2 regions of the Pseudoalteromonas sp. T1lg10 genome follow, and region 2 is predicted to be linked to the other one. Evidence: riboswitches for the same ligand, from Rfam matches in the RefSeq annotation. Region 2 holds a riboswitch; the other holds the start of a gene.

Region 1 (16,025 bases), on a different contig from region 2:
TGATCTTAAACGCTTCAGCTACACGCTCTTTAGTCGCGCCGCCACCAACGTCTAGGAAGTTAGCTGGCTTACCGCCGTGTAGGTTTACGATGTCCATAGTACCCATTGCTAGGCCTGCACCGTTAACCATACAACCTACGTTACCGTCTAGTGCAACATAGTTAAGTTCCCACTGTGCAGCGTGAGCTTCACGCTCGTCTTCTTGCGAAGGATCGTGCATAGCGCGGATTTTAGGCTGACGGTACAACGCGTTACCATCAACACCGATTTTACCGTCTAGACAGTGAAGGTTACCTTCTTCTGTGATTACTAGAGGGTTGATTTCAAGTAGAGCGAAATCGAAATCGTTGAACATGTTCGCAAGACCCATGAAGATCTTAACGAATTGCTTCATTTGTGTTGGGTTAAGACCCAATTTGAAGCCTAGTTCACGAGCTTGGTAAGCTTGAGGACCAACTAGAGGATCGATCTCAGCTTTGTGAATTAGTTCAGGCGTTTCTTCTGCAACTTGTTCGATTTCAACACCGCCTTCAGTTGACGCCATGAAAACAACTTTACGTGAAGCGCGGTCGACAACAGCACCAAGGTAGAGTTCGTTAGCAATGTCTGTGCAGCTTTCTACAAGGATCTTAGCAACTGGCTGACCGTTTTCGTCAGTTTGATAAGTTACTAGGTTTTTACCTAACCAGTTTTGAGCGAAATCTTTGATCTCTTGTTTGCTGTCAGCAAGTTTTACACCGCCCGCTTTACCGCGGCCACCGGCGTGAACCTGACATTTAACAACCCATTTGTCACCACCGATTTTATCAGCAGCTTCAGCAGCTTCTTGAGGCGTGTCACATGCGTAGCCTTCAGAAACTGGTAAACCATATTCGGCAAAAAGTTGTTTTGCCTGATACTCATGCAAATTCATGATGCTTTATCCAATTTTTTGTACTAAAAGAGCTGAATAAATATGCAATTTATTCAACCATCCCAAATTGCGCACCTAGTATAGTTCTCATGGCAATGCTTGAAAACCCTAGTACGACTAAAGGTGGCAAAAAAAAGCTGCGACAAGGGTCGCAGCTTAATTTATATGCAATTTTGACGCTTATACGTCTAATAGAAGACGTGTAGGATCTTCTAACATCTCTTTGATGGTTACCAAGAAGCCTACCGACTCTTTACCATCGATTTGACGGTGGTCATACGATAGTGCTAGGTACATCATAGGTAGGATCTCTACCTTACCGTTAACCGCCATAGGACGGTCTTGGATCTTGTGCATGCCTAGGATTGAAGACTGCGGCAAGTTGATGATAGGCGTAGAAAGCAGTGAACCGAATACACCACCGTTAGTGATGGTGAAGTTACCACCTGTCATATCTTCAACAGTTAGTTTGCCATCGCGGCCTTTGATCGCTAGATCTTTGATGCCTTTTTCGATTTCAGCAAGAGACAGCTTGTCACAGTCACGAAGAACCGGAGTCACTAGACCACGCGGAGTAGATACCGCGATGCTGATGTCGAAGTAGTTGTGGTAAACAATATCATCGCCGTCGATTGACGCGTTTACTTCTGGGAAGCGCTTAAGTGCTTCAACAACTGCTTTCACGTAGAAAGACATGAAACCTAGACGGGTACCGTGACGCTTCTCGAATACTTCTTGGTATTGCTTACGAAGATCCATGATTGGCTTCATGTTTACTTCGTTGAAGGTAGTCAACATGGCTGTTGAGTTCTTCGCTTCAAGTAGACGATTAGCAATGGTCTTACGTAGACGTGTCATAGGAACACGTTTTTGCGTACGGTTGCCAACAGGAGCAGGCGCAGCAGCGGCTGTGCTTTCTTGCTTAGCAGGCGCGCTCTTGATGAAGGCATCAACGTCTTCTTTAGTTACGCGACCATTTTTGCCAGAACCCTTGATTTGCGAAGCATCCAGGCCTTTCTCGGCAATTAGGCGGCGTACAGAAGGCGTTAGCGCATCGGCAGCGCTGTCGTCACTTGACGCTTCAGCCGCAGGAGCGGCGGCTGGTGCAGCACCGGCTGTGGCGCCAGCGATTAGCTTACCAATTACTTGTTCACCAAGTACTGTGTCGCCTTCACCATGGATGTGCTCACCCATTACGCCATCTTCAGGTGCTACCACCTCAAGAACAACTTTGTCAGTTTCGATATCAACCAGGTTTTGGTCGCGGCTTACCGCTTCACCAGGTTGTACGTGCCATGTTGCGATTGTTGCATCAGCAACAGATTCTGGAAGTACAGGAACTTTAATATCCACTTCTTTACCTTCTTGTGCGCCAGCAGCAACTGGAGCGGCTTTGTCTTCAGATGGAGCTGGTGCAGCACCAGCGTCAGCGGCATCAGCTTCACCGATAATGGCAATTACCTGCTCGGCCAGCACTGTTGCGCCTTCTTGTTCTTTGATTTCAGTGATCACACCATCAGCAGGTGCAACAACTTCTAAAACAACCTTGTCGGTTTCGATGTCAACCAGGTTTTGATCGCGACTTACTTTGTCGCCAACACTCACGTGCCACGTTGCGACCGAAGCGTCAGCAACTGACTCAGGAAGAACAGGAACCTTGATTTCTGTGGTCATCTCTTATCCCTTATTTTTTAATGGTAAGCGCGTCAGCGACTAACGCTTGTTGTTCTTTAGTATGTACGGCCATATAACCACATGCAGGTGCTGCAGAGGCTTTACGACCTGCGTATGTTAGGTTGGCACCCTGTGGAATTGAATTCCAGAAGTGATGCTGCGAGCAATACCAAGCGCCTTGGTTTTGCGGCTCTTCCTGACACCATACAAAGTCTTTCACATGGCTGTAACGCTCAACAATGTTCGCCATTTCCTGATGCGGGAATGGGTATAATTGCTCAACGCGCACAATAGCAATATTGTCGATTTCCAGCTTACGACGCTCTTGCAGTAGTTCGTAGTAAACCTTACCGCTACAGAAAACCACACGCTCAACTTTCTTCGCATCGATATCATCGATCTCGTCGATCATGTTGTGGAATACGCCTGCAGAAAGTTCTTCCAGAGACGATACCGCAAGCGGGTGACGTAGTAATGATTTCGGCGTCATTACGATAAGCGGACGACGAAGAGGACGTACCGCCTGACGACGTAGCATGGCGTAAACCTGTGCTGGAGTCGAAGGCACACATACCTGCATATTGTGGTCGGCACACAGCTGAAGGAAACGCTCAAGACGTGCCGAGCTGTGCTCTGGGCCCTGACCTTCATAGCCATGTGGTAGCAAACAAGTTAGACCACAAAGACGGCCCCACTTCTGCTCACCCGAACTTAGGAATTGGTCGAATACAACCTGAGCACCGTTGGCGAAGTCGCCGAATTGCGCTTCCCACATAACCAGTGACGTTGGCTCTGCCGTGGCATAACCGTATTCGAATGCCAGTACCGCTTCTTCAGAAAGCACCGAGTCGTATACTTCAAACTTACCTTGCGCTTCGCTGATATGCTGTAGCGGCAAGTAAGTAGAAGCGTCAGCTTGGTTGTGTACAACCGCATGACGGTGGAAGAAGGTACCACGACCTGAATCCTGACCCGTTAGGCGGATGTCCGTGCCCTCTTCAACCATGGTTGCGTAAGCAAGCGTTTCCGCCATACCCCAGTCCAGTAACTTGTCACCGGCGGCCATGGCTTTACGGTCGTCGTAAATTTTCTTAACGCGAGACTGAGCCTTGTGGTTTTCAGGGTAAGACGCTACCTTGTTACCAAGCTCTTTAAGCTTTTCAACAGATACGCTGGCATCGTATTGGGTATCCCAATCGTGACCCACGAACTTAGACCACTCTGAAGAGTGCTTGGTCTCTGGCTCAATTTCTTCAACCACACAGTGACCATCATCAAGACCACCGCGATAGGTATCGACCAGGTTCTTGATTTCTGCCTCAGTGAACAGGCCTTCAGAAATCAACTGCTGCGCATAGATTTCACGAGGAACCGCGTGCTTCTTGATCTTTTGATACATCAAAGGCTGAGTTGCATTTGGCTCGTCAGCTTCGTTGTGACCGTGACGACGGTAACATACCAGGTCGATAACCACATCGCGCTTAAACTGATTACGGAAATCAAGAGCGATTTGGGTAACCATGGCAACTGCTTCTGGGTCGTCCGAGTTGACGTGGAAAATCGGTGCCTGAACCATTTTAGCGATGTCGGTACAGTAATCTGTAGAACGTACATCATCTTGGTTCGAGGTTGTAAAGCCAACTTGGTTGTTGACAACGATACGTACGCTACCACCTACCTTAAAGGCATTGGTTTGCGACATATTGAAGGTTTCTTGCACCACGCCCTGACCGGCGATCGCCGAGTCACCGTGAATGGTGATAGGCAGCGCTTTAGAGCCGCTTTCGCAACCAAGACGGTCTAGACGAGCACGCACCGAGCCCATAACTACCGGGTTTACGATTTCCAAGTGCGACGGGTTAAATGCAAGTGCCATATGGACACTGCCGCCAGCGGTTGCGAAATCAGACGAGTAACCCATGTGGTATTTCACGTCACCCGAGCCTAGCGTGTCATTGTGCTTACCGGCGAACTCATCGAACAGCGCCGATGGGTTTTTACCCAGTACGTTAACAAGCACGTTTAGACGACCACGGTGGGCCATACCAATAACCGCTTCCTGTTGACCGCTTTCACCTGCACGGTGAATAAGCTCTTTCAACATAGGTACTAGGGCGTCACCACCTTCCAGTGAGAAACGCTTGGCGCCTGGGAATTTAGCACCCAGGTACTTCTCTAGACCATCGGCGGCAATCAGACCTTTTAGAATACGCTTTTTAGTAGCGCTATCGAATTGCGGGCGAGCCTGCACCGATTCTAAACGCTGTTGTAACCAACGCTTTTCTTCGGTCGATGTGATGTGCATGTATTCAGCACCAATAGAACCACAATAAGTAGTCTTAAGTGCTTGATAAAGTTCACCCAGTTTCATCATTTCACCGCCGGCAGCGAATGAACCTACATAAAACTCAGTGTCGAAATCTTCTTTGGAAAGGCCGTGGAATTCTAAGTCTAAATCGCGTACGCGCTCACGCTGCCATAGACCCAAGGGGTCAAGGTTCGCGTTTTGATGACCACGGAAACGAAAAGCATTGATAAGTTGCAGAACTTTGATCTGTTTCGGGTCAGCTTGACCCCCTTCTGCAATAATTACTTCTCGGTGTTTATTTTTTGCCAGTTCGGCGAATTCGGCTCTAACTTGTGAATGTTTGGTTTCTACATCCACGCCTTCCACTTTTGGAAGTTGTTCGAACACTACACGCCATTCTTCTGGCACTGAAGTCACATCATCAAGATATGCTTCATAAAGCTCCTCAACATAAGCAACGTTGCCGCCGTATAGATGAGAAGACTCTAGCCATGCCTTCATCACACCATCGTGCATTTATAAGCCCTTTTATCTAGCGCAGATTTACATTGTCTAGCCTACTCAATAATTGAGTAAGTGATCGAAGAATGGCCAGACAGATGTCTAGCCATTCTTTGCGTTATTATGCCCTTAAACAGAACGATTAAGAAGCATTGATTTGATTTGACCAATCGCTTTAGTCGGATTCAAGCCTTTCGGGCACACGTTGACACAGTTCATGATATTGTGACAACGGAATACGCTAAATGCGTCGTCCAAATCGGCCAAGCGTTCTTCGGTTGCCGTATCACGGCTGTCCGCTAGGAAGCGGTATGCGTGTAGCAAGCCCGCAGGGCCAATAAATTTGTCTGGGTTCCACCAGAAACTCGGACAAGAAGTAGAACAACAGGCACACAAGATACACTCGTATAGGCCATCAAGCTTATCACGCTCTTCAATTGACTGAAGACGCTCGCCTGCTGCCGGTGTGTCGTTGATCAGGAACGGCTTCACTTTCTCGTATTGGGTATAGAACTGAGTCATATCAATAACGAGGTCGCGCACTACAGGTAGACCTGGAAGTGGACGAATGATCACCTTACCCTTGCCGTTTTTCTGCAACGCAGAAATAGGCGTGATACATGCAAGGCCGTTTTTGCCGTTCATGTTAACACCGTCAGAACCACATACACCTTCGCGGCAAGAACGACGGAATGCCAGGCTTGGGTCTTGTTCTTTTAACAGAATCAAGGCATCAAGCACCATCATATCGCGGCCTTCTTCCACCTCTAGGGTGTATTCCTGCATGCGCGGTGCGTTATCCACATCTGGATTGTAACGATAAACAGATAATTCTAAAGTTGCCATCGTCATCTCTCCTAGTAAGTACGAGCTTTAGGTGGGAACGCTTCACGCAATTTAGGCGCGTAGTTAACGTCACGTTTTGACATCTGCTCAGTCTCAGGGTTGTAGATACTGTGACATAGCCAGTTGTCATCATCACGCTCTGGGAAGTCGAAGCGTGAGTGTGCACCACGACTCTCGGTACGGAAGTTAGCTGCAACTGCCGTTGAGTACGCGGTTTCCATAAGGTTGTCTAGCTCTAGACACTCAATACGCTGGGTATTGAAGTCACTTGATTTATCATCAAGACGGGCGAACTGTAGACGCTCACGGATTTCTTTAAGTTCTTTAAGACCCGTTGCCATGGCATCGCCTTCACGGAATACCGAGAAGTTAAGCTGCATACACTGCTGTAGATCTTTCTTAATTTGAACTGGGTCTTCACCTTGACCAGGCTTAGATGTTTCCCAACGATTGAAGCGCGCAAGAGCACCATCAATGTTGTCAGTTGAAGCATCACGCTGTGCTTGGTAATCATTCAGGTAAGTACCTAGGAAGTTACCGGCGGCACGGCCGAATACCACAAGGTCAAGTAGTGAGTTACCGCCTAGACGGTTAGCACCGTGTACAGATACACAGGCAATCTCACCTACCGCGAATAGACCTTCAACCAGTGTCTCATTACCTTGACCGTCTACGTTCAGAACCTGACCGTTAACGTTTGTAGGCACACCACCCATCATGTAGTGACAGGTTGGGATTACTGGAATTGGCTCTTTTGCAGGGTCAACGTGAGCGAATGTTTTCGCCAGGTCACATACGCCAGGAAGACGTAGGTTAAGGGTTTCTTCACCCAGGTGGTCTAGCTTCAGCTTGATGTGAGGACCCCAAGGACCTTCACAACCACGACCTTCACGGATCTCAGTCATCATTGAACGAGCAACAACGTCACGAGAAGCAAGGTCTTTGGCGTTTGGCGCATAACGCTCCATGAAACGCTCGCCGTCTTTGTTTAGAAGGTAACCACCTTCACCACGACAACCTTCAGTAACTAGTACACCCGCGCCGGCGATACCGGTTGGGTGGAACTGCCACATTTCCATGTCTTGCATCGCAACGCCGGCACGTGTTGCCATACCAACACCGTCACCTGTGTTGATGTGCGCGTTTGTAGTAGAGGCGAAGATACGACCTGCACCACCGGTTGCAAGAACCACGGCTTTCGATTTGAAGTAAACAACTTCACCGGTTTCGATGTCGATTGCAGTACAACCAACAACGGCGCCGTCGTCGTTTTTAACTAGATCAAGCGCATACCACTCAGAATAAACGTTGGTTTTGTTTTTAACGTTCTGTTGGTATAGGCAGTGTAGCAGTGCGTGACCTGTACGGTCGGCAGCAGCCGCTGTACGAGCCGCTTGCTCACCACCAAAATTCTTAGACTGACCGCCGAAAGGACGCTGATATACACGGCCATTTTCAAAACGTGAGAATGGTAGACCCATGTTCTCAAGCTCGGTAATAGCTTCCGGGCCAGTTTTACACATGTATTCGATAGCGTCTTGGTCACCGATGTAATCAGATCCTTTAACGGTATCGTACATGTGCCATTCCCAGTTATCCTCGTGCGAGTTACCTAGCGCAACTGTGATACCACCTTGCGCAGAAACTGTGTGTGAACGAGTTGGGAAAACTTTAGAAATAAGAGCACAAGACTTGCCCGATTCGGTGATAGCTAGTGCTGCACGCATACCCGCGCCGCCGGCACCAATTACTACCGCATCAAATTCGCGAACTGAATATTTCACTTAAACACCCCATAGTACGAATAGGCCGATCACTACGTAAGCAAGAGCCATAAGGTTTAGTACGAAGCCAAGAAACGCGCGTAGTTGAGCGTTCTTTACGTAGTCAGTTAATACCTGCCATAGGCCGATGCGTGTATGCACCATGATGCAAATTAGTGCCACCAGGGTGAACACTTTCATCGCTAGATTGCCGAATAGGCCTGACCATGCTTCATAGGTTAGTGCTGGAGTGCAAAGCAGATAACCAATAATAAATAGTGCGTAAGCACTGATAACTAGCGCTGTAGCACGAAGAGATACGAAATCCTGAACGCCATTGCGCTTAAGAGATGCTTGATTTAAGACCATAGCCAAACTCCCGCTAAAACAGCAACAATTACCCATAACACTAGGGCTGCTTTAGCCGTCGCGTTACCTGAGTCTAATTCTTTCCACGGGCCCAAATCTTGGACTAAGTGGCGTACACCTGCGATGAAGTGATACGAAAGAACGGTGAGGGTACCCCAGGCGATAAATTTGGCAACAAACCCGGTTAACAGGCTTTTGACAAATTCAAATCCTTCCGGAGAAGATAGAGACTCAGCCCATGCCCAAATCACAAAGGTCAAGGCAAAGAACATTGCTACACCGGTGACGCGGTGAAGAATTGATGCTTTGGCCGTTGCTGGCATAGAGATGGTCGTTAGATCGAGATTTACAGGTCTTTGCTTTTTCACAGTTACTTGCCCATCTTGCTCACATTGAAAAATAGAGCCATCTACATTGTTTTTATAACCATTTATGCATCACTGCATAAATGCGCTCACAGAAATAAACCGTAGACATGCGAAAAATTCACTTTAGGTGTTCGACTTTAAAGCGAATTTCCACTGATTTGTCATAATCGGTTTACTCAAAGACGTTACGGTATTGAACCTCAGACAGTATATAAGTCTGTAGAGGATATTACAATTCTTGTTTAGTCTCGCAGGTTTGCGAATTAGCCATTGGTATAATATTTAATCTGTGAGGAATATTTATTATACCTAGATGCATTAAAATTGACTTTCTACCCCTCTTGTACGTTAGAATGAGCGCAATTTGCTTAACATTAGTATCACGCATAACAGCAGCAGCTTGTTATTCTTATTAGGAGATAAATAGATGGCAGATAAGAAAGCCACAGTTCATATTGATGGACACGACCCTATCGAGCTTCCAATTTATGAAGGCACAGCGGGTCAAGACGTTATCGACGTTCGTACCTTGGGCTCTCACGGTTACTTCACTTACGACCCAGGCTTTATGTCGACTGGCTCTTGTGACTCATCTATCACCTACATCGATGGCGCCAAGGGTGTACTACTACACCGCGGCTACCCTATCGACCAACTAGCCGAAAACTCAAACTACACCGAGCTATGCTACCTACTGTTAAACGGCGAACTGCCAACAGCAGAGCAACTTGAAAAATTCTCAAACTCAATCACATTAAGCACCATGGTCCATGAGAAGGTTGCAGCCTTCTTCCAGGGTTTCCGTGTTGATGCACACCCAATGGCCATGCTGTGTGGTGTAGTTGGTGCTATGTCTTCTTTCTATCACCAGGACCTAGACATTGCCGACCCAATTCAGCGTAAACGCAGCGCCATTCGCCTAGTCGCCAAGCTGCCAACAATCGCAGCCATGGCTTACAAATACACTATTGGTCAGCCTTTCGTTTACCCACGTAACGATCTGAGCTACGCAGAAAACTTCCTACACATGATGTTCTCTGTGCCTTCGGAAGAATACAAGGTAAGCCCAGTGCTAGCGAAAGCTATGGACCGTATCTTTATGCTTCACGCCGACCACGAGCAAAACGCGTCAACGTCGACAGTACGTATCGCCGGCTCTTCAGGCGCTAACCCTTATGCATGTATCGCAGCCGGTATCGCATCACTTTGGGGCCCTGCTCACGGCGGTGCTAACGAAGCTTGCTTGACCATGCTACAAGAAATCGGTTCGGTTGACCGTATCGACGAATACGTTGCTAAAGCGAAAGATAAGAACGACCCGTTCCGTCTAATGGGCTTCGGTCACCGTGTTTACAAGAACTTCGACCCACGTGCCACGGTAATGCGTGAAACCTGTCACGAAGTACTGAAAGAACTTAACATCGAAGATCCACTACTAGACGTAGCTATGCGCCTAGAGCAAATCGCTCTGGAAGACCCATACTTCGTTGAGAAGAAGCTATACCCGAACGTAGACTTCTACTCAGGTATCATTCTTAAGGCTATCGGTATTCCTACCAGCATGTTCACCGTTATCTTTGCCATGGCCCGTACCGTAGGTTGGATCTCACACTGGGATGAAATGCTATCTCAGCCTGGTCACAAGATCAGCCGCCCACGTCAGCTATACAAAGGCGCAACTATGCGTGACTACGTAAGCCAGGATAAGCGTTAAGCGCCCTGCTGTAGGCACTAAGTAGTAAACATCTACTTAACTACGATGAAATCGGCTAAAGAATTCTCTTTAGCCGATTTTGTTTTTTGGGGCTTTTGCAAAGTAAAATGAACGAAAGCTGAAAAAACAAAATTCCTATCTTTAAAATCTTTAAAATCAATATGTTATAGAACCAAAAACTAATTATCACCCCGTTTGGTTCATGGTGAAAATGAAGCCTTACTGAATGTTCTTGTAAATATATAAATTTATTTCGTGCCTATCTAAACTCTATATCTTGATCTAATTTCCTGCCTATCTTTTCAGCATCTAATTGAGTTTCAAAACGTTTTTTCAGCCTTCAAAAATCTAATGAAAAAACATTAAAAATTCTCCCTTAGATTACTTGCTTGAGTTGATCATTTTTTATACCATCCCTCCACGAATCGTATGGAATGTAAACAACAGGCACTTCCTTACTGATATGAGCTTAAAAGCCGTTTTTACTAATTTTACGCTCAAGCATACAGATATTGTTAGCTAGAAAAAGGCAAATTAAGGGAAACCTTGATACGCAAAACGACCGGCCTAAGGACATTGTCTAAGGCAGCGGAGTTGCCGAGGCGATGATATGTCATCTCCCTCTTCCCGTTTTCATGCACGAACACTTTATTCGCTTTGTTGCGCTGTATCGCTGAGCTATTTTGATGTAGGTAAACATGAAACAATCTTCCAATAAGCTAACAGCATTTCTCCCAGCTCTTAACGATGGGGGCAAAACCATTGCCAAATATCTTCTCCCAAGCGTAATGGCTCTATCCGGTGTTGCTTACTCGGCCTCTTCCCTGGCTTCTACAACCGGTGAGCAAAAAACCCTGGTCCTTATGGTTAACTTCCAGGAAAACCCCGCGGAGCAGCCTATGACCAGCGCAGAAGCCCGTGAACTGATGTTCGGTACCATCAATGATTACTACAAGGCGAATTCATACGGACAGCTTTGGTTTACTGGCGAGGTAGGAGGCCTGGTTACCGTGCCCTTGTCTAATCAGGATTGTAATACCTCTTACATCCTCGAAGAGGAAGCCAAAAAACAAGCTCAGGCTAAAGGTATCGACCTCTCAGGCTATACGCGCTTTGTCTATCTCACCACCGGCGATGGCTGTGCTACTGAGGGCTCTGCAACCACGTCCAGTTTACCTTCGAGAGTAATCATAAATGGTGCCAGAGAACCTAGAGTATTAGCCCATGAGCTGGGACATAACCTAGGGCTGCGCCATGCAAATGCTTTGAACTGCACCGATGGAGTACTTGGCGGCAGTTGTCGTACAATTTCTTATGGCGATAGTTATGACACCATGGGTAATGATGATATGGGCTACTTTAGTACCTTCCAAAAGGAGCGTTTAGGTTGGATGACTTCCTCTGTTGCACCGGAAATTAGTGTGGCCGAGCGCACAGGTACCTACTCCCTCGGCGCCTATGAAGAAAACGATGGCCAACCAATTGCTATTAAAATTCCCCGTGGCCCCGATGCCAACGGCAAACAGCGTTGGTTATATGTCGAGTATCGCCAAGCAATCGCCCACGATGATTTTCTCGCTGACCGCTCTTACAGCTTTTTTCGCGATGATGTTACTGCCGGTATTGTCGTGCGCCAGGCAACCGAGGGAGACGCGTACAGTAGTCAGCTACTGCATATGAAGCCCAATTCTTATTATGAGCAACAAACGGGCTATAAAGACTGGGGAGATCCGGCCCTTCCCGTCGGAGGCACCTTTACAGATCCAGAATCTGGCGCAACCATTAGTTTGATAAGCGCACAAGATGGAAAGGCCGAGGTGAGCGTCACCTTTGGTCAAACAAGCTGTGCGGCGCAGACACCTAGCCTATCTGCTACGCCACTTTCCTCCACTGAAGTCAGTGCCGGAGCTCAAGTTAGCTACAAGGTGAGTGTAACCAATCGAGATTCAAATAGCTGTGGCACTTCCACTATTGACGTGCGAGCGCTCTTGCCACAGGGCTGGTATGCCGACAGTGAGCAGGTATCTCTTGCGCCAGGTGAATCTGTAGACGTTACGCTAAGTGTCACCTCGGCTGTAGATGCCGCAGCCAACACCTATCCGTTAACAATTAATGCAAGCAATAGCGACAAGGTAGCAAGCACACAGGTCGCTTACACTGTTATCAGTTCATCGGGTGAATTGCCGATTACACCTGTACTAAAGGCCAATGACGACCAGGTGGCAATCACCAGCCTAAGCTCAGTTATTGTCGACGTTATGGCCAACGATACGCTGTCAGAGCCTGAAACGGTTAGGCTAGTAACGGTAAGCGGAGCCAGCAAAGGCAGTGTCGAATTATTATCGGATGGAACCGTACGCTACACCCCTGGTAAGCGCTTTAAAAACAGCGATAGCTTCAGCTATACCATTAGTGACGGCATCACCAGCGCAACGGCCAATGTTAGTATTGCACTGCAAAAAGGCGATACAGGTGGGGGAGCCACTAAGCCTGGCCGAGGTAAAAATAAATAAGAGAAAAAAAGCCTGGCGAATTTACCGCTAGGCTTTTAAATTGAAACGATTTATCTCCTTAGTTTACATCCCTGCTAGTTATCTATTCCCCCTCTGGACAAATAGGACAGGTTGCAAAAGCAGTATCTTGAACGGGATCACCTGTAACCTTTAACTCGCCCGTTGCGAGCACTGTATCTTTGAAAATTTGACCACTTTCTTCAAAGGCAGTTGGTATATAACTACCATAGTAAGGCTTACATTCATCCTGCTCTAATTCCACCGTACCAAATGGGATAGTCATCTCAGAATCCGCGTATACGTCTCCTTTGTCATCTGTAACAGAGACATTGGCCAAGGTTAGTGGCTGAGCCTCTGTAGTAATATTACAGACTTGCCCAGAAAAACTGACCTTAGCTATGACTCCTGCGTTTGTTTCAACAAAGTTGGACTCACATACTTTCGATACGCTAATCTCACCTGACAAGCTAGGAGGATCACATTCGCTACTCGCAGTATCGGTAACTGTGGATGCGCCAGCTGGTGTGGCCGATGCACTCACCTCTACCATATTGATAAACCCTTCTGGAGAGGTACTCTCAAAAGTTCCACTGTAGTTTGCAGTTTCGCCTTTCGCTAAAGTACCAAGAGCATGTGTTTGACCAGCTTCTAGGTCTGTAACTAGCACATTATACAAGGTGCCCGAACCGTCGTTGGTAACCACACCACTGTACTCATAGACATAACCATCTTCTGCTTCATTTACTTGACCTTGCCCACACTGTTTGGTGATATCTATGCTGCAAAGCTCGAAGTCACGTAACACCCAGTCTTTCAATGTCGCGGTAAACTCACTTGATGAGCGGGTTTCGGCCATAAAACTACTAAAGCAATTATCACCGCCGACCAATTGGGTTAGGTTAATGCCTCCTTCAAAGATGGACTCATAAGGAAACACATTTGGATCCGGGTGGTTTTTAGACTGGTAAGGCCAAGGCGAATTAGTGGGGTCATATGCACCACCCTCGTCATTGGTGATAGCACAAACTAGGTCATCACTTTCAGAACCACAAATAGCAGCGCCTTTATACAATAGCCTTAGGTTTTTGGCGTCACATTCACCCACTGACGGGTTATTGTTTGCCGCCTTGCCACAGGTATCATCCCAGACATCCACTCTGATTTCGGGACTGGCGTTATTAGCCTGTGGAAAGTTGGTGAGTACCAAAACGTCGCCATTGGTATGTTCACCCATAAACGAACCATCTGGATTGGCTTCAATGTGTTTCTTAAAGAACCAGAATCCCATAAAGGCATCACCTTTATTTGAGATCCTGTCGGCACCAAAATAAACAATGGTATCGCCGGCCGCATTGTTATAGGCCGCCGCATAGGCGTTGGTGATCTCATCCTTATCCGGTGAGCTACCCGACTTGTGTCCCCAGTCACTTATATCCTGGATATCTTTACGACCCCCCGTGAATATAGAGTCATCCACGCCACTGGCATTGGGCTCATCATTGACTATGCCGGTGAAAGCATTGGCGTTACCACCGTTATTGAGACCTCCATTGTATAAGGTCTCCCAATCATAAGGAGGGGCCATAGCGTCTTGAACCGCGTTACCCTCCAACTCAAATATTCCGTTATCATGCACTGCATACGCATGTGGGGAACACAAGGAGATCACCGCCCCAATACACAGGGACAGAGCTCCTTGTTTAAGATTTAGCATCTTCATTTGTACACTCCTCTCACATCGTTGACATAAACCCCACTCGTGCAATACCTTTTTACTAGCCTTAAAAATCAGCTATAAAGCGAGCAAGTATGTGGCTCACTGTGTAACGAGTGAGGTTGAGTACCCAAAGAAGCATAAAGCAAGCCAGAACCTAACTTATTGATTTCTATATATTTAAATTATGGCAATTGGGATAAAATAGAGGTAAATGTTACACTTTTGAGGAAGTGGCGAAAATACTCATTTATTTTTCATGCACTTGAAGTACGATCAGACGATCCTATCAAGTGTTACACTCTGTCCACCTAGCTTTGATGCTTGGATGTATGCGAGCTCCTTAATTCTCCTAATTCCCTTAACTGAACCGGCCGACAAACACATTAGCTAGGAGTTTAATTAAGGGCTAAATTCTATTAGAAACGCCGAGAATCTAAGTCAACTATGCGTGATTATGTAAGTCAGGATAATCGCTAAGCAATTGGCCATAATCCCGCATTATATTTGTAATAGGCCAGCTTTATGCTGGCCTTTTTATTTGCCATTTGTATGTAACTCTCTACAATATCGGCCATTGTTTTAGCGCCGCCTTCTTATTCAAAGCCAATATGTTTGATATCGATGCCATTCGTGGCGACTTCCCCGCTCTTATTCACCATCAACAGCAGGGAGTTGTCTATCTCGATTCTGCCGCCACCAGTCAAAAACCCCAGTGCGTGATAGATGCAATCTGTGATTTTTATGAAAATGGCAACGCAAATGTACATCGCGGCGCCCATAGGCTGAGTCAACTTGCTACAAAAAGCTACGAAGAGGCGCGCGAAAAGGCTGCAAAGTTTATCAATTGCCAGGCCAAAGAGCTGGTTTGGACCAAGGGGGCAACCGAGGCCATCAACCTTGTGGCCTATGGCCTGACTCCTCTAATCAGCCAAAATGATGTCATCTTAATAAGCGAGCTTGAACACCACGCTAACATAGTGCCCTGGCAGCAATTAGCCAAACGCAGTGGTGCTAGCTTGCGCGCTATCCCCGTGGACAGCGAAGGGATCATAAATACCGAGTTGGCGCTTGAGCTGATAAATGAATTAAAACCCAAGGTCTTGGCTATCAGCCATGCCTCCAACGCATTAGGTAATATTCAACCTGTGCAAACACTTATCAAAGCGGCTAAAGCACATAACGCCTTCACCTTGGTCGATGGCGCCCAATCCCTGCTGCACTTGCGCCCGGACGTAAAAGCCCTGGACTGTGACTTCTTTGTGTTTTCCGCCCATAAATGTCTAGGCCCCACCGGCCTTGGTGCACTTTATGGCCGTTATCAGTGCTTGGAAGCTCTGGA
Region 2 (16,025 bases):
CTGATGATGCAACCGTTACCTTCACCCCACTTGATGCAAGTGCGGCTATGAAGTTTGTCACCAGTTCGCTAGTTGTCGTTGAAATTAATAATGGTGGTGTTCGTAATGCCAACCTTACTTCTCTGCAAATCTGGGATGGTACAGATATAGCTTCTAAAATGTCAGTCTTTGCCAATCCGGACGTAGTAGATGAATTCAGAGTACTTAATAATGGTGGTTCACACTTTGGACATGTTTACCTTCCTTGCGTCTCGAATACTCTACTAGGGTACTCCGGTATAGCTACAGGGACTGATACATACACATGTGCCTTTACCATCGAATGGTATCCTGATCTCGAGGACGCAGCGGCAATTGACATAACAAAAGCTATCGAGGCCGTTCTTACCGACACAGCTGGCGACACTGCCGAGGCGCAAGTCAGCATCAAAGTTATCACTGTACAATAGGAGTATTAATAGCAGTTTTTAATAAAAGATAAGAACAGCCGAGGTTCACTCCTCGGCTGTTTTTTATGTTTATTCCTCAGTACTACCTTAATAGTGGCAGAGATTAATTCTTACCCTTCCCCTTATTACCACCACCGCCAGTGCTGCCGCCAGCCAAGGTTACATTTACAGTCGCCGTTGATTCTAGTTGCCCATCGCTAATGGTGTAGCTAAAGTTATCGCCGTTTTTAAAGTTTTTTGCCGGCGTGTACTTGATACGGCCATCGCTCAGTACCTGCACACTCCCCTTGGCACCTTGAGTCGCGCTCTTAACTACTAGGGTATCGCCATCGATATCCTTATCGTTACCAAGCACATTAATGTAAATGGCCGTTTTAGACGCCATGCTTACACTGTCGCTATAGGCAACCGGCGCATTGTTTTGTTGCTGTGCCACGCGGTAAACCAAGGTACTGGTGCTGCTGTAGGCGGTATTTGCTACGTCCTTAGCCGTCAAGGTCAAATTATAGCTGCCCGCATTGGCGCTGGTCGCTGACATTACACTGACACTGACCGTCGTAGTCGTGCCACTAGCCAGGGTAACCGAGCTGTTGCTAGCGCTCCAGCCGCTTGGTGTAGCAATGCTCAAGTTATAGGTCGCATCGCCGCAGTCCTGATTCTGGTTAGTGATCTCGACGTTATAGCCTTGTACTGTGCCGGCATCAACTTCAGCACCTTGTGCATTAGCTACAACAAGTTTTGGTGCCGCTAATTTACAACTGGCCACCGGTGCCGCAACCTGATAAGTGGCGCTGGCCGAGCTTTGGTAACCGCCGTTATTACGATTGACGGCAACCAGGCTAAAGTCATACACACCGGCATTGGCATCCGCCGCCGAAGTAACACTAACGTTTAAGGTTTGTGATTGACCCGGCGCCAGAGTTGCACTTGGGCTAGTTGCTTTCCAGCCTGCAGGGAGGCTTGCCTTCACATCAAAGGTCGAAGCCGCACAGCTATCCGCATCCTTATTGGTCAGTGTGCCTTGATAAGTCACAGTTGTGCCCGCCGCTACCTGAGTTGAGCTGGTGTTTTGCAAGGTCCATTGTGGATTTGCCGATACACAGGCAGCCACTGGCGCTTCAACCACATAAGAAGCCACAGTGCTTGCTTGATAGCGACTATCGCTGGTATTCACACCCTTAATGGTGACATCGTAGAAGCCCTCTGTAGCGGTAGTGCTTGAGGTTACGCTCAAACTAACCGTGGTGCTTTGACCCGGTGCCAGGCTTACGGTTTGCTGTGTGCTATTCCAACCTGATGCGACTTGCGCAGACACGTTATAGTTGCTGCTGCCACACTCGGCACTGTCGTTATTGGTTAACGTGGCACGATAAGATACAGTTTCACCAGCCTCGGCCCACACACTGCTGCTTGATGCCAGCGCAAGGCTTGGCTGGGCCGCAGTACAAGTTTGATGGCCTGAGTAGCTGATATTCACACCCACGCCTGAGCTATCGGCCCACTGCGTGGTAATAGTGACACCGGCTACTGCATCGTTATAGCTCTTACCCGCGACTAAGGCAGCATCATCCTGATCATATATAGAGCTGCCAGGGGTCATATCCATCAAGATACTGCTATTAATATCATCTTCCGATTTATTGTAGTGCATCAAGACCCCTTCGGTAATCGGCTTGCCCGCTAAAAAGCTATCAAAACCAGTGCCTTGGCGGTACTCAAGGTAGTACCACAGAGGCTCGCCCGTGGCGGCATCGGTACCACGGCGTACCTTCAGACCCTTGGCCTGACCACTTGAGACTTGTTCATAAGGCTCCAACTGATAGCTACCACCCGCATTGGCGGTAATAATTTCACCGCGCTCGGCCGTCAACCAACCTAAGCGTTCCTTATTGAACACATTAAAGTGGCCTTCTGACCGGCCCATAATATCTAGGCTGTCACCATAGGTAAGAGCACTGCATAAGTCATTATTAACATCGTTGCCGCAATTGAGTCGTTTGGCATGTCTTAGGCCAAGGCCATGGCCAAGCTCGTGGCCAATAATCTTAAGGTTGAGCTCACCATTGATCCAAGCTTTTGATGGTGAGCCACCGACTGTACCCTGACCTTGCCAACTACAACTGTTATTCTTCGGTAGCATATAAACTAGACGCTTATACTGGCTCAAATCGATACCATTATCTTTGGCCGCCTGCATGGCATACTTATCCATACCTAAATAACTACAGGTGGTGTCAATTGGCATGGTGTAATAACCGCGCACATCACCGCTTAGCCAGGTTTGGCCGTATGAGGCTTCCTTGTAATAGTCGTTAACACGGCCAAACACCATCTCTTCGACTTCTTGGGTTGTCCAAGGCTTAACTGGGTTATCTTGGAAGTTCAGCATTAAGACCAGCACTTTTTGCTCACCTATGGTGCCGGTAAGTGCGGCCTGAGTAGAGGTGCTGGTACTGGAAGTATCACTACCAGCTGCAAGCACTTCTAAACTCGCCTGCTCTTCGCCAAGAACCAAAGCGGTTTGCACATTTTCCTGCTCACCATTGTCAAACTGCCAACCTTTAACGCGCACCTGGGCACCAGATTGCAAAAGTTCAGTGTCGATACTATCAGGCACAAAAAGCTGAACCTTGTTATTAGCGCTTGTTAGGTAGTAGCTTAGGCGGATTTGACCAGCTTGATCTGAGTCTTCATAAACGAATTCCAGTTGACCCACCAGCTCCGCTTGTTGGGCTAGTTTGGCTTCGATATGCGCAGGCATGCCGGTACGCTTGGCGTTTGGCATCACTGTACGCAATGCGGCATTGGCATCAAGCTGTAATAAGGCGTATTGGCTGGCCTGGCGGGCAGTCACTAATTCTTCTAGTTGTTGCTCAAAGGCAGGAGAAAATTTGTCTTTGCCACCCTTGCCGGCGCCCTTGTTAGCACGGCGAAGCTCGCCCATGGTGGCGGCAAGCGCTAGGGTTTGCTGTTCTAATTGATTTTTCTTAGCTTGAGTGTCAGCTTGATTTTGTTTGAATACTTGGCCACGGCCCGTATGCTCATGCTGCATCGCACTCTGTACGCCGTTACCGTTTGCAGCATAAAGGTTATTTGAGGTAAAGCCCAAAGTAGTTGCCAAAAGTCCTAGGCCACAGGCTTTTAAAACAGATGAAGAAAGTTTATTAGGCGTTACGACGCCTTTCGTTATAGTCACTACTAGAACCTCTCAAAGTTTGTACATCACTTCGAAAGCTCCCAGTTTTATGACCAAGTCAATAACCGAGCTCTATCAACGCGCCTCTTTCGGTAATCCAGCTGCCCACTGCCTTAAACAGTTAGGGCCTGTGATTTTGCGTACATTAGTTTCCTAATGTTTGCCGTTTCGAGAGTGCTTTCGAATCTTACTTCATGGACCATTGGGGCCCAAGCGAAGGCGCATTCTAACAAGGTGATTTAAGGATTCTCAATGATAAAATTGATCTTTTTTTGAGCTATTTTTGAAACTTTTTATAAATCAATGGACAAGAAACGAACAAAATTGTAACTGAACAAGGCGTTCAGGATAAAAATGCGGAGAAACAGCTCTTTTTAGATAAAAATATCAATTAATGCCAACTGAACAGCGGATTTAGCTAGATTTTTTATTTTACTTCGGAGCAGATCAAAGCACTATCCATGCTTGCCCAGTTTTAAAGTTGAGCACAAAAGTGCAAGTATACAATTTTCAACCTATTGTATTTCTGTGCTTTATTAATAGATTTGTTCATTTTTTAAACAGTGCGATACTTAGTCTTCCAAAAGACTATAAAATACAGCTAACTAACTATTGGCAAAGCCTTTTTCGAGTATACGCACTATTTTAGAATGATGACTTTCTGAAATTCAGCAAAAGACAAAGTTAGTGAACTCATACTAGGTTATTCCTTGTTAAAGTCACTTTGCACTAGCCTCACTTCGGTGTTTTTCTCCACCGCGACTACCATGCCGTCGGTTGCCAAAAACAAGCGTCCGCAATACACACCTTTAGCCTCATCGGCTATTGCCGACATGCCCTCTCCCGGGCCATATCGGGCACTAAAGTGACTCAGTAACAGCGCCGGTAGCGCCTGCTTTTGCGCATAGGCGCAGATACGCTGCACATCGCTGTGTCCTGTATGGGGGCCCACCTTTTGTAAGTCTGCGGCGAGAAAGGTAGCTTCATGAACCAGCAAATGCACACCGGCAATTACTGGGTCTAAACAACTGGGCGTCTCATTGTCACCACAGATAACAAGCACCCTGGGTTGCCAAGCGAAATAGGTATAGTCATCAGCGCGCAATAGGACGCCGTTATAGCTCACATCCTCACCACGTTGCAGAAGGTTGTAATGGGAGCCGCTGGCTATTTGCTCTGCCCTCAGGCGTTCAATATCCAGTTTGCGCGGAATTTGGGTTTCGATAAATTTAAAGCCCTGGCTTGGCACCCTGTGTTGCAGCGGGCAGCTTTGAACCTTAACCCAACCAAAGGTTTGCCCACTAAGTTCCTCAAAATCTACAAGCTCAAGATTAAAGGGTAAGGTCCATTCGCTCATTGCCATGGCGGCACGGACAAACTCCAGCACCTCTGACGGTGCCACTATTCGCAGTGTCTGGGTACGTCCCGATAAACCTGCCGAAGCAATTAAACCCGGTAAGCCATAGCAATGATCGCCATGCTTATGAGTGATAAACACAGCCTCAAGGTGATATAGCGCCAGCTTGGTTTTTAATATCTGATGCTGGGTTGCCTCGCCACAATCGACCAGATACCAGGGCTTTTGATCGTCACGAAACACCGCATAGCCGGACACATTTCGGCTTTTGCTCGGTGTTCCTGAGCTGCTTCCCAATACTTGAACTTGCACCTGTTTACTCCTATTTTTTGTGCTGTACGCCACATACCCAAAGATTATAACTTGTCCCTTATCGCAAGGATCTAGCTTATGAAAAATGAAATCGACAGTAAAACCCTGCTCCGTGCTTATGAGCGCATTCAGCAACATGGCGAACAAACCGAGCAAGGCAAGTTTTACCAAGGCTTGTACGCCTATTCTGATCTTGATGGCTATACCTTGTACCTGCAAGGCAGCGGCGTACTTTTACGCTTTGGCTTTCATAACACCTATCACCTTGATTATCAAAGTGAGAAGAACAAATCTGACTTTATGAACAAGCTACTGAGCATAGGTAAAGAGCCCTAATTTGCCTGTGCTTGCCATGCTGATTTTCCCCGCTATTCACCGCTTATAGGCGCGAGTTTGCCGAAACACCATGATCCCAAGGGCCATTAATGGTATCTTTGTCCGAATTTGTGACACCAAGGGATAATAAAGGTATGACCAAGGCTGTATCCTCCGCCGTACCGGAACAACAAGAACAACAAAAAGGCTGGTTTAATCGCTTTCTAGCGACCGTCGAGTTTCTCGGTAACCTGCTTCCACACCCCATTACATTATTTGCACTTTTCTGTGTTGCCATAGTGGTGATCAGCGGCATCGCCGACTGGGCCGGACTTAGCGCCATTGACCCTCGCCCAGAAGGCGCCAAAGGCCGCGATCCCGATGGTGTTATCGAGGTAGTGAGCCTGATGAGCGCTGAAGGCCTCAGACGTATTTTCGAAGGCCTGGTTACCAACTTTACCGGCTTTGCCCCTTTAGGTACCGTACTGGTTGCCCTACTCGGCGTGAGCGTTGCCGAGCACTCAGGTATGCTTTCTGCGGCCATGCGTGGCATGGTGATGGGCGCCTCAAAACGTCTGGTTACCTTTATGGTAGTGTTTGCCGCCATTCTTTCTAATACTGCTTCTGAGCTCGGCTACGTGGTACTTATTCCGCTGGCGGCGATGATTTTCCATAGCCTTGGCCGTCACCCCTTAGCCGGTTTGGCTGCCGCCTTTGCCGGTGTATCTGGCGGTTACAGCGCTAACCTGTTACTAGGTACTATTGACCCATTATTGGCCGGTATTACCACACCAGCGGCACAAATGATCGACCCAGATTATCAGGTCGGCGCCGAAGCCAACTACTACTTTATGTTCGTGTCCGTATTCCTAATCGCCATCCTTGGCACCTGGGTGACCGAGAAAATTGTCGAGCCGCGCCTGGGCAAATACGACCCGAGCGAAGCCAGTATCGACCTCGGCGAGAATAAAATTGAGCACCTTAGCCAGCGCGAAAAAAGCGGCCTAAAATGGGCAGGTCTTACCTTCCTGGCCTTGGGTGTATTACTTGCCTTTACCGTTATCCCGGACGACGGCATCTTACGCCATCAAGCCACCGGCGAAATTAAGGGCTCACCCTTCTTAAAAGGCATAGTGGTCATCATCTTTATCACCTTCGCCATTCCGGGCTTTGTCTATGGCCGCGTGGTTGGCACCATGAAGAATGACCGCGATGTCATTGATGCCATGAGCAAGAGCATGAGCTCCATGGGCATGTATATTGTGCTGGTGTTCTTCGCCGCCCAGTTTGTTGCCTTCTTTAAATGGACCAACCTTGGCACCATATTAGCCGTAAACGGCGCAGCCCTGTTACAGGCGCTGAATCTGACCGGCCCCGAGGTGTTCGTGTTCTTTATCCTGATGTGTGCGCTTGTTAACCTTAGCCTGGGCTCTTCATCGGCACAGTGGGCGGTCACCGCACCTATTTTTGTGCCCATGCTGATGCTAATTGGCTATGCGCCGGAGACCATTCAGGCGGCCTACCGTATCGGTGACTCGGTAACCAACCTGATCACCCCTATGATGAGTTATTTCGGCCTGATATTGGCGGTGGCCTGTAAATACAAGAAGGACATGGGCATAGGCACACTGGTCGCGACCATGTTGCCGTACAGCATGATCTTCTTCGTTGGTTGGGTGTGCTTATTCTATCTTTGGGTATTCGTACTGGGTATGCCGGTGGGTCCGGGCTCACCAATCTATTACCAACCTTAATAACATCCTCAGCCGGCCTTAGTTGCCGGCTTTTTGTTAGCTGCTATAGTGTGACTATTCAATTGGTTATTAAGATAACTGTGCGTATTTTCTTCCTTATAACCCTGATTTGCCTGCCCTGTTACAGCATCGCCGGCGCAGCAAAGCTGTTGGAGCAAAACTTCGCCACGGCCATGGTGCTCACCAATGGCGAGTCAGTAAGCCTGGGTTATGGTCATTTCAGTAGTCCGGCGGCACTGTTTGATAACGACTCGCAAAGCGGCAATGAATTACGCCAAGACCTCAATGTGTTTAATGTGCCGTTTGGTATCAAAACCACCAGCCCGGAAATATTCAGTCAATATAACAGTGAGTTGCATCTGCAAGGCAGCTACATAGACCAAAAAAACAGCCTAAATCTTTTTAACCAAGAGCGCGCCGATAGCTTCGAAGAAAGCATCTATGGGTTTGGCGCCAACTGGATATTTGAGCGGCCAATCAGCTCTAAATGGTGGTTCGGTTTTGGCGCTCGTCTGCAGGGTTTTCGTTATTACAACGACTACGACTATAACTCTCAGCTCAGCAGACAGGTATTGGCGCCAGCCCTCGATGGCAGCGTAGTTAACATTAGTGCCAACGCCCTTGTTGCCAGCCCGCATGTAGAGATGATGTATCGCCTACCTCGCCATTGGGGCTACTATGAATATAAAACCAGTTATAGTTATTACTACGGCACCACACTGGTGGAGCCTTCAGCCTTGGGTAAAATAAGGCCGGAAGGCTGGCGTTATCAAAATGGCATTAAGGCGCGTTTCGATACCGCGCATATAGGCCAGTTTACTCAGGCCATCTATATTAAGGCCCATCGCGTCGACCTAGGGGGAGACAGCGCCAGCGCCTTTGCAACTAATCATTTTTATGAATATGGCGTAGGTGTATTACTCGATACCAGCACCTGGTCTTCCTGGTTGGAAAATATCGGCATTGGCCTAAACTATCATCATGGCAGCGCCCTCGAAGGGGGCAGCATTGTGCTGTATTTTAACGAGTAGCTCGCTGACAATAACATAGAATAATGAGGTATTTATGCGCACGCCCCGGAAAATAGCAGATCAATACCGCGCCATTGTCAGCAGCATTGGCTTCTACCCTGCGATTATTATTACCCTCTTTATGTTGTTCGCCATGGTACTGGCCAATATAGAATACCAAGGCTGGGTAATGCGCATAAAGCAGGCCTGGCCGGTGCTCTTTGTTACCGATGTTGATACCGCCAAAACCCTGCTCGGTATCCTCGCCGGCGGCCTGATCTCGCTCACCGTGTTTAGCTTTTCCATGGTTATGGTGGTGTTAAACAATGCCGCCGCTACCTTGTCGCCACGGGTGTTGCCTGGGCTTATCTCCATCAAGGCGCACCAGTATGTGCTCGGCATGTATCTGGGCAGCATAGTCTTTACCCTGCTTACCCTGATGAATATCCACACCGAGGGGGAGACCTTGCAAACTCCGGCTTTAGGCACTTTTTTCGCTTTGGCCATAGGTATTTACAATCTGGTGCTCTTTGTATTCTTTATCCATTCCATTTCACGCTCCATCCAGGTCGACAGCGTACTGAATACCCTGTTTGCGCAAACCAATAAGCAACTGCAAAACCTGATCGCCTACCAAGATCCGAGAATTGCCGCCGCGGTGCCGGATTATTGTGATTGGTATCGACTCAAAAGCCCTCGCGCCGGCTACTTTAAGGGTGTGCATACCCAGCAACTGAGTAAGTTGTTAGCACAACATGAGCTGCGTATGGTGACCGAGGTGGAGCCGGGGTTTTTCTGTGTTGAAGGCTTTCCCTATCTGGCGCTGGACAGAGATATTAGCGCCGATGAAGAGCTCTGCGAGCAAATTCATAAATGCAGCGTATTTTATATCGAGGAATACATAGGTGATCATTACAGTTATGGTCTGCGGCAAATTGCCGAAATTGCCATTAAGGCGCTCAGCCCGGGCATTAACGACCCAGGCACAGCGGTCAAAGCCATAGATATGCTTAGCATACTGACCATTGCCCGCCTGCATGTGGCGGATCATAACTACACCCTACTCAATACCGAACAGCAACAGTCGCCTTTGCTCTGGTTTTATGAGCCCAGTCTGGCCTCCCTGCTGGAAGAGAATTTCGACCCCATCCGCCACTATGGCTGTAATGACACCACGGTACTGGTCAACCTGATTGAGGCGTTAAAGAATATTCTGTTTGTTTGTGAGCACAACCGAGAATATACCCAGGCGCTGTATCGTTATGTGCAGGCCACGGTTTATGACGCCGAGCACTGTATTGACAACCCCTATGAGCGCGAGCGCATTAATCGCATGCTTACCCGTATGAATGAGGTCGCCAACAAGCGTGGCGACGATATTCATTTCAGCCTAAGCGACAAAGACGCCGAGCCCAGAGTTACCTTGCACAACTAAGCTTGGCCCTAGGCAAACTGCTGTTTCAGGGGAGGCGCATGGGCTGCTGCTCAGAGTTACGAGCGTGAGCGTTAGGAGTTGCGAGCGCACGTGCGATAACTGGAAAAAGAAAAGGCTGCCTTATTCATAATAGGAACAGGTAGCCTTCATTACTTAGCCTTTAACCAGTACTTAGCGTTTAACCAGCGTGCCTTTTAGGGAAACGCCCGCCATTAAGAAGCCGGCGCCACATTCGAACTCGGTTTCACTGACAAATTCACGCTTTTTATAATAAGACTGGATATTCACCACCGCATTCATACCCTCACGCTTGGCGCGCTCCTGCAAGGCCTTTAGGGCACTTAGCATCACCCATTGGCAGGCTTCCTTGTCGGACTTATTAAAAGCATTGGTCTTTTGGTTGGTGGTCACCTCGCCGTAGGTTTCCTGCACCTCGCCATAAGCCTGATTACCGAAATACAGCGGCACATCAAGCAGGGCATTTTTAGCCTTAGTAGTTTCCAGCAATTCGGCGATATTATATTGGCCTATATCGTCACGAGCCATGGCCGTATTTGCCGTTAGTGCCAGTCCCAGTGCTAAAAATACTGATTTTTTCATCGTTAATTTCCCTCTACGTTATAAAACTTCCATGCCAGGCCGATGCCAAAGGCAAGATTATGATGTCGCTCAACCAAGGGGCTATCGCGCCACACCGCATCCTTAATGCGGTAATACTTTACAAAACCACCAAGCCACCAGCGCTTGCTGTCGTAATTGACACCCACGGACAACTCGCTGCCGCTGTAACCGGATTGCGGCTTATATGCTTGGCGCTGCACCGTGCTTTGGTGCTCACCTACGCCGTAAAAATAATCAACATACTGGCTGCTGGCATAGTTAACTGCGCCGCGGGCGGTGATGCTCACCGTCTGCTCAGACTCTTGCCAAAGTAATTGCTGCCATTGCATATAAGGGCCCATTCGAAAGCCGATATCATCAATGGAGGTGAAATCAGTAGCCAGCGCCTTTCGCACAAACAAACCGCTTTTCAGGTAGTTATCACTACGTGGCTGTCCGGCAAAATAATAATCCAAGGCTGGACCTAATTCAAATACCCAATCCAAGTCGTCCATGCCCGAGCGGGCTTGATTGTCCTTGCTGTCCACCGCCAAACTGGCGGTCGCTGACACATCCAGGTGCCAGTTATCACTTTGCCACAAATAACCCACAGCGCTGTTGCGGTCGACACTCATGCGTTCACTGCGATAACGCACATAGGGCAAGGGCACGGTATACTTGTTATGCTCACTCGAGCCGAGATAATGAGGTAAGGAGGTGGTAAAAATTCCCACGCCCAATTCCAGCTCACGGCTGCTTTTAACTGCGTCTTTCCCTGCCTTGTCTTCGACGGTTTTAACACTGTCCTCATTAACCCCCTCGGCAAACGCGGGGGTCAATGAACATAGCAAAAGCAGCACATAGACCATCAATCCCTTGCGCATGGCTTAAACTCGCTTAAAGATCAAAGAGGTATTAATACCGCCGAAGGCAAAGTTATTACTCATCACGTAATCACAATCTAGTTCTGTGCCTTGTGTTAAGTAATCAAGCGGCGCGCATTGCTCGTCCACCGAGTCTAGGTTGATGGTGGGCGCAAACCAGCCATCACGCATCATCTCGATACTGGCCCAGGCTTCAATGGCGCCACAGGCTCCCAAGGTATGGCCGAGGTAGCTCTTTAACGAGCTGATGGGCTTGGCACCCAGGGCATTAAAGGTGGCATGAGATTCGGCGATATCACCGCGATCCGTGGAGGTGCCATGAGCGTTAACATAACCTATCTGATCGGCACTAAGCTCGGCGTCTTGCAGCGCCATTTCAATGGCCACCTGCATGGTCTCACTGGTGGGCTGGGTGACATGCTGACCGTCAGAATTACAGCCAAAGCCGACGATTTCCGCCAATATGGTGGCACCGCGCGCCTTGGCGTGCTCATATTCTTCTAAGATCAGAGTCCCGGCCCCCTCGCCTATGACCAAACCGTCCCGTTTGCTGTCGAAAGGACGCGGCGTTGCCTTAGGGTTATCGTTGTTGCAACTGGTGGCGTACAGGGTGTCGAACACCGCCGCCTCGGTAACGCACAGCTCTTCGGCACCCCCGGCCACCATCAGCTTTTGGCGGCCGTACTTAATGGCTTCATAGGCATAGCCTATGCCCTGAGAGCCCGAGGTACAAGCGGAGCTGGTGGTGATCACCCGGCCCTTAAGACCGAAAAATACACCGATATTCACCGGCGCCGTGTGCGCCATCATCTGAATATAGCTGGTGGCAGTCACGCCACTCATCTGCCCCGACTTCATCATATCGGCAAAGGCAATGAGCGGTGGTGTTGAGCCGGTAGATGAGCCATAGGCAATACCGGTATCACCATTGGTCAACGCCGGATGCCCCAGCAGCTCGGCCTGTTGCAAGGCACGTTCGGTGGCCACTGTGGCCATTAGGGCCACACGGCCCATGGAACGCACCATTTTGCGTTTATAATGGCTTGGGCGCTCAAAATGGGTGACAGGCGCCGCCAACTTGGTATTGAGATCGCTGATATCATCCCACTGCCCCATGGTTTGCACGGCATTTTCGCCACGCTCAAGGGCTGTACGGAAGCTCGACCAATCATCACCCAAGGCCGTAATACAGGACATGCCCGTAATCACCACACGTTTCATTATACTAATCCACCATTGACGGAAATAACCTGACGGGTAATGTAACCCGCCTGATCCGAGGCCAAGAAGGCCACGGTTGCAGCCACTTCATCGACACTGCCCATGCGTCGCATCGGCACATGTTCAAGCAGCATCTTGGTATCGAGCTCGGCGGTCATCTCGGTTTCAATCAAACCTGGCGCCACACAGTTTACCGTGATTTTACGCTTGGCCAGCTCCAGCGATAACGCCTTAGTAGCACCGATAATACCGGCCTTGGCGGCACTGTAGTTTACCTGACCACGGTTTCCGGCAATACCCGACACAGAAGCCAAGGTAATAATGCGCCCACCCTTGCGGGCACTGACCATGGGCATAACCACAGGGCGTACGACATTATAAAAACCATCAAGGCCTGTGCTTATCACAGTATCCCATTCTTCGTCTGTCATCGCCGGAAAGGCGGTGTCTCGGGTAACGCCAGCATTACAGACCACGCCATAATAGGCGCCGTTGGCAGCGATATCCGCTTCCAGCTCTTGCTTGGCCTGGGCTCGGTCGGTGACATCAAAAACAAGAATATTAACCGCTCGACCTAAGGCGCTAATTTGCTCGGCTACCTGCTCGGCCAAGGCCACCTGCGAGCGGCAATGCAGCGTAATATCAAAACCTTGCTCTGCCAATTGCAGCGCCACGGCCTTACCGATCCCACGGCTAGAGCCGGTCACTAAAATACGTCTGTTCATTGATTTTCCTTAATAAATTTCATTGGATCGGCGGGTTGGAAAACATTAATTTTGGCTTCGACCAAACAATCACCCTGATCTTCAATACGACAAGCAAATACACTTAAGCCGGACTCGTCCTGGATCACCTTTTCGACCAGAATATCCAACAAGATGCCCTTGTCAAAGCGCGGTTTATGACAGCGAATTTTACGACTGCCGAGAAGAAAACCAATTTTAATTTCCCGACTCTGATCCAGGTCATGGGCGCCGGCATAGGCGGCAATGGCCTGCGCCATATATTCGCTGCCGATATAACTTGGCACCGCACCCACCTGGGCATCATAAAAGGGGCTATTTTCACGGATGCGCACCTGACAATGGGCACTGTCGTCGTCAAACGCAACGAGAGAGTCGATCAACACCATGGGCGGGCGATGAGCGATAAGTTCCGTCATGCTTATCTCACGCATCGACTGCTCCGATAATTAAACTGGCATTATTGCCACCAAAGGCAAAAGAATTACTCATACAGATTGTTGGAATTTTCATTATTGGTTGTTGTAATACATGGATTGGTGCCAAGTCGGCATCCAGCGCATAACCACTGTGCCAAGGCAAAGGTGTTACCGATGGCGGTGCCTGCGCCCCTAAACGCTGTTGTTCGATAAGCAGCCAGCACAAGCCCGCTTCTATGGCGCCGGCAGCGCCCAAGGTGTGCCCGGTTAAGTGCTTGGTCGAGCTTACAGGCACAGCGTCGGCGAACAGCTCGGCGATGGCCTTGGCTTCCATTTCATCATTTTTCGGCGTCGCCGTGCCATGAGCATTAACATAATCTATCTCGGCTGGGCTTAACTTGGCTTGTGCCAAAGCCTGACGCATGGCCGCAAGAGCACCGCTGCCGCTGGGCTCTGGCGCCGACATATGGTGGGCATCAGAGCTGGCACCGCTACCTAATAGGACACAAGAACTCTCGCCCAAATCGCGCTCGCGACTCATCACAAAGAGCGCGGCTCCCTCACCTATATTAATGCCATCACGCTCAGCACCAAAGGGCTGACACAGGCCGCTGCTGGTCGACGCCAGGGCACTAAAGCCATTAATGGTAAGCTGACACAAGCTGTCGGCGCCACCGCAGATCACCGCATCGGCCAAATCGGCGGCCAATAAACCCTTGGCACTGCTCAACGCCTTGGCGCTGGAGCTGCAGGCGGTGGAAATACTGTAGGCAATGCCCTCTAAACCGAGCTTTTCCTTGATATAGGCGGCGGGTGCGTCAAGAGCCTGCTGATCATAATGGTAATCCTCGGGCCAGTTGCCGGTTTGTGCTTTATGCTTGCGGGCCAGCTCACCGTCGTAAATATCGGCGGTGCTGGTACCGACAACCACGGCAATGCGCGCCGGACTATAGCGCTCGCGCATGCGCGCCAGCGTCGGTGCCAATTGCTGCAACGCAAGGTCTATAAGGCGGTTATTGCGCTGCTTGGCAGTTAAAGGAATTGCCTGCACCAGGCCCACATAAGGGTCTTGCTGATCCGTTTGGTCACCGTAATGTAAACCACTGCCCTGTGTTAGCGGAGTGATAGCACCGCCGGCTAACTCCTGGTTGGATAGCGCCTGTAAATGCTGCGCCTTATCCGTGCCCAAGGCGCTTACTATGCCTAAATCATTTAACCATGCCCTCATGGCTTCACCTCTTCAAAGCGGATCTCGTAGTGATGAATTTTATTGTTCAATATGATCACCTCGCCGCCATAACGTATATCCAGCAAGCTGGTATCATTTTGGCGCAGCTCGCGGATAAGTTCGCCACCTTGGCGATATTCAATCAAGTGCGCCCCTTTTAAATGTTTATTTAATTGGGCCACAGGCCAATGTACCAGTTGAATATCGGCCAGGATATAACTTGGATCCAAATCCTCGGCGGCAATAAAGCGCTGGGCCGCCACGCCTTGCTCGGCGTTGTAGCTCAAGGTAAAAACGGGTAAACCGGCAGCGCTCATCAAGGCTAAACGCAGCTCGCCTTCGCCATTGATGGCCAATTGACTCAGCAGAGCCTGCTGAGTTTGTGCCTTGGTAACAAACATACGCTTTTGCCACTGACTGTTAAGCAGCTCAGAAGGCGGCGCGCTCAGTGCTAAGCCAACCTCGGCACTGAACATCACGGCTTTATCCTTTACCTCCGGCTCCACGGGGCTGTAACTGGCGCAACCGCTAAGCACTAAAAGTAGCAGCAGACATAAGCAGCGCATTAACAGGGCTCCATTTGGCACAATTGTGCCAACACATCTAATCGGCGCTCGCTTTGCACCACATAAGGGTTGTTCGCATCCCAGGCATAACCGGCGAGGATAGCGCTGATCATACGGCGCACTTCATCGCTTTGCTCGGGATAGAAAATCACGTCCTGAAAGCGGGTGTCATACCAGGCATTAACAAAGGTTTTGAAGCACTCAACTCCGCGTTTAAGCGGGGTAGAAAACTCGCCTTCAAAGTCCGCCTGCTCACCGCGCAAATGCGCATCGACCACCGGGGCCACCAAGGAGGCGGATTTTAGCGCTATAGTCACCCCAGATGAAAATACCGGGTCTAAAAACTCTCCGGCATTGCCCAGCAAGGCGTAGTGTTTGCCGTATAGGCTGGATACATCGGCGGAATAGCCGCCCAGGGTTTGCACCGGGTTAACGGCTTCGGCATCAGCCAGCAGGTCGGCCAGATTCGGCTCTGCCTTCACCTTAGCCCAGAGGTTCTCCTCATTGCTGATAGAGGTATCAAAATGATGAGGCTC

The links. A riboswitch is a leader RNA that binds a small molecule or an ion and turns the genes downstream of it on or off. The one in region 2 is predicted to bind cyclic di-GMP.
Region 1: it holds a riboswitch for cyclic di-GMP, as region 2 does, so the genes downstream of both, C2M17_RS01155 (Ig-like domain-containing protein) here and C2M17_RS14585 (NEW3 domain-containing protein) in region 2, are expected to answer to the same signal.

What each region holds. Positions count from the first base shown of each region.
Region 1 is NZ_PQBV01000001.1:237,160-253,184, forward strand. Features, by position in the region: gene sucC (ADP-forming succinate--CoA ligase subunit beta) at 1-913, opposite strand, end outside; gene odhB (2-oxoglutarate dehydrogenase complex dihydrolipoyllysine-residue succinyltransferase) at 1,094-2,587, opposite strand; gene C2M17_RS01125 (2-oxoglutarate dehydrogenase E1 component) at 2,598-5,411, opposite strand; gene C2M17_RS01130 (succinate dehydrogenase iron-sulfur subunit) at 5,526-6,242, opposite strand; gene sdhA (succinate dehydrogenase flavoprotein subunit) at 6,254-8,026, opposite strand; gene sdhD (succinate dehydrogenase, hydrophobic membrane anchor protein) at 8,027-8,374, opposite strand; gene sdhC (succinate dehydrogenase, cytochrome b556 subunit) at 8,365-8,742, opposite strand; gene C2M17_RS01150 (citrate synthase) at 9,170-10,456, shown strand; cyclic di-GMP riboswitch class I at 10,975-11,058, shown strand; gene C2M17_RS01155 (Ig-like domain-containing protein) at 11,155-12,969, shown strand; gene C2M17_RS01160 (DUF11 domain-containing protein) at 13,052-14,689, opposite strand; gene C2M17_RS01165 (cysteine desulfurase) at 15,295-16,025, shown strand, end outside.
Region 2 is NZ_PQBV01000051.1:296,620-312,644, forward strand. Features, by position in the region: gene C2M17_RS14580 (hypothetical protein) at 1-449, shown strand, start outside; gene C2M17_RS14585 (NEW3 domain-containing protein) at 553-3,645, opposite strand; cyclic di-GMP riboswitch class I at 3,734-3,820, opposite strand; gene C2M17_RS14590 (ribonuclease Z) at 4,349-5,314, opposite strand; gene C2M17_RS14595 (DUF3081 domain-containing protein) at 5,393-5,650, shown strand; gene C2M17_RS14600 (AbgT family transporter) at 5,785-7,383, shown strand; gene C2M17_RS14605 (Solitary outer membrane autotransporter beta-barrel domain) at 7,434-8,414, shown strand; gene C2M17_RS14610 (DUF2254 domain-containing protein) at 8,449-9,828, shown strand; gene C2M17_RS14615 (excinuclease ABC subunit A) at 10,000-10,428, opposite strand; gene C2M17_RS14620 (MipA/OmpV family protein) at 10,431-11,312, opposite strand; gene C2M17_RS14625 (beta-ketoacyl-ACP synthase) at 11,316-12,533, opposite strand; gene fabG (3-oxoacyl-ACP reductase FabG) at 12,533-13,258, opposite strand; gene C2M17_RS14635 (ApeP family dehydratase) at 13,255-13,710, opposite strand; gene C2M17_RS14640 (beta-ketoacyl-ACP synthase) at 13,703-14,923, opposite strand; gene C2M17_RS14645 (DUF3261 domain-containing protein) at 14,920-15,489, opposite strand; gene C2M17_RS14650 (NAD(P)/FAD-dependent oxidoreductase) at 15,489-16,025, opposite strand, start outside.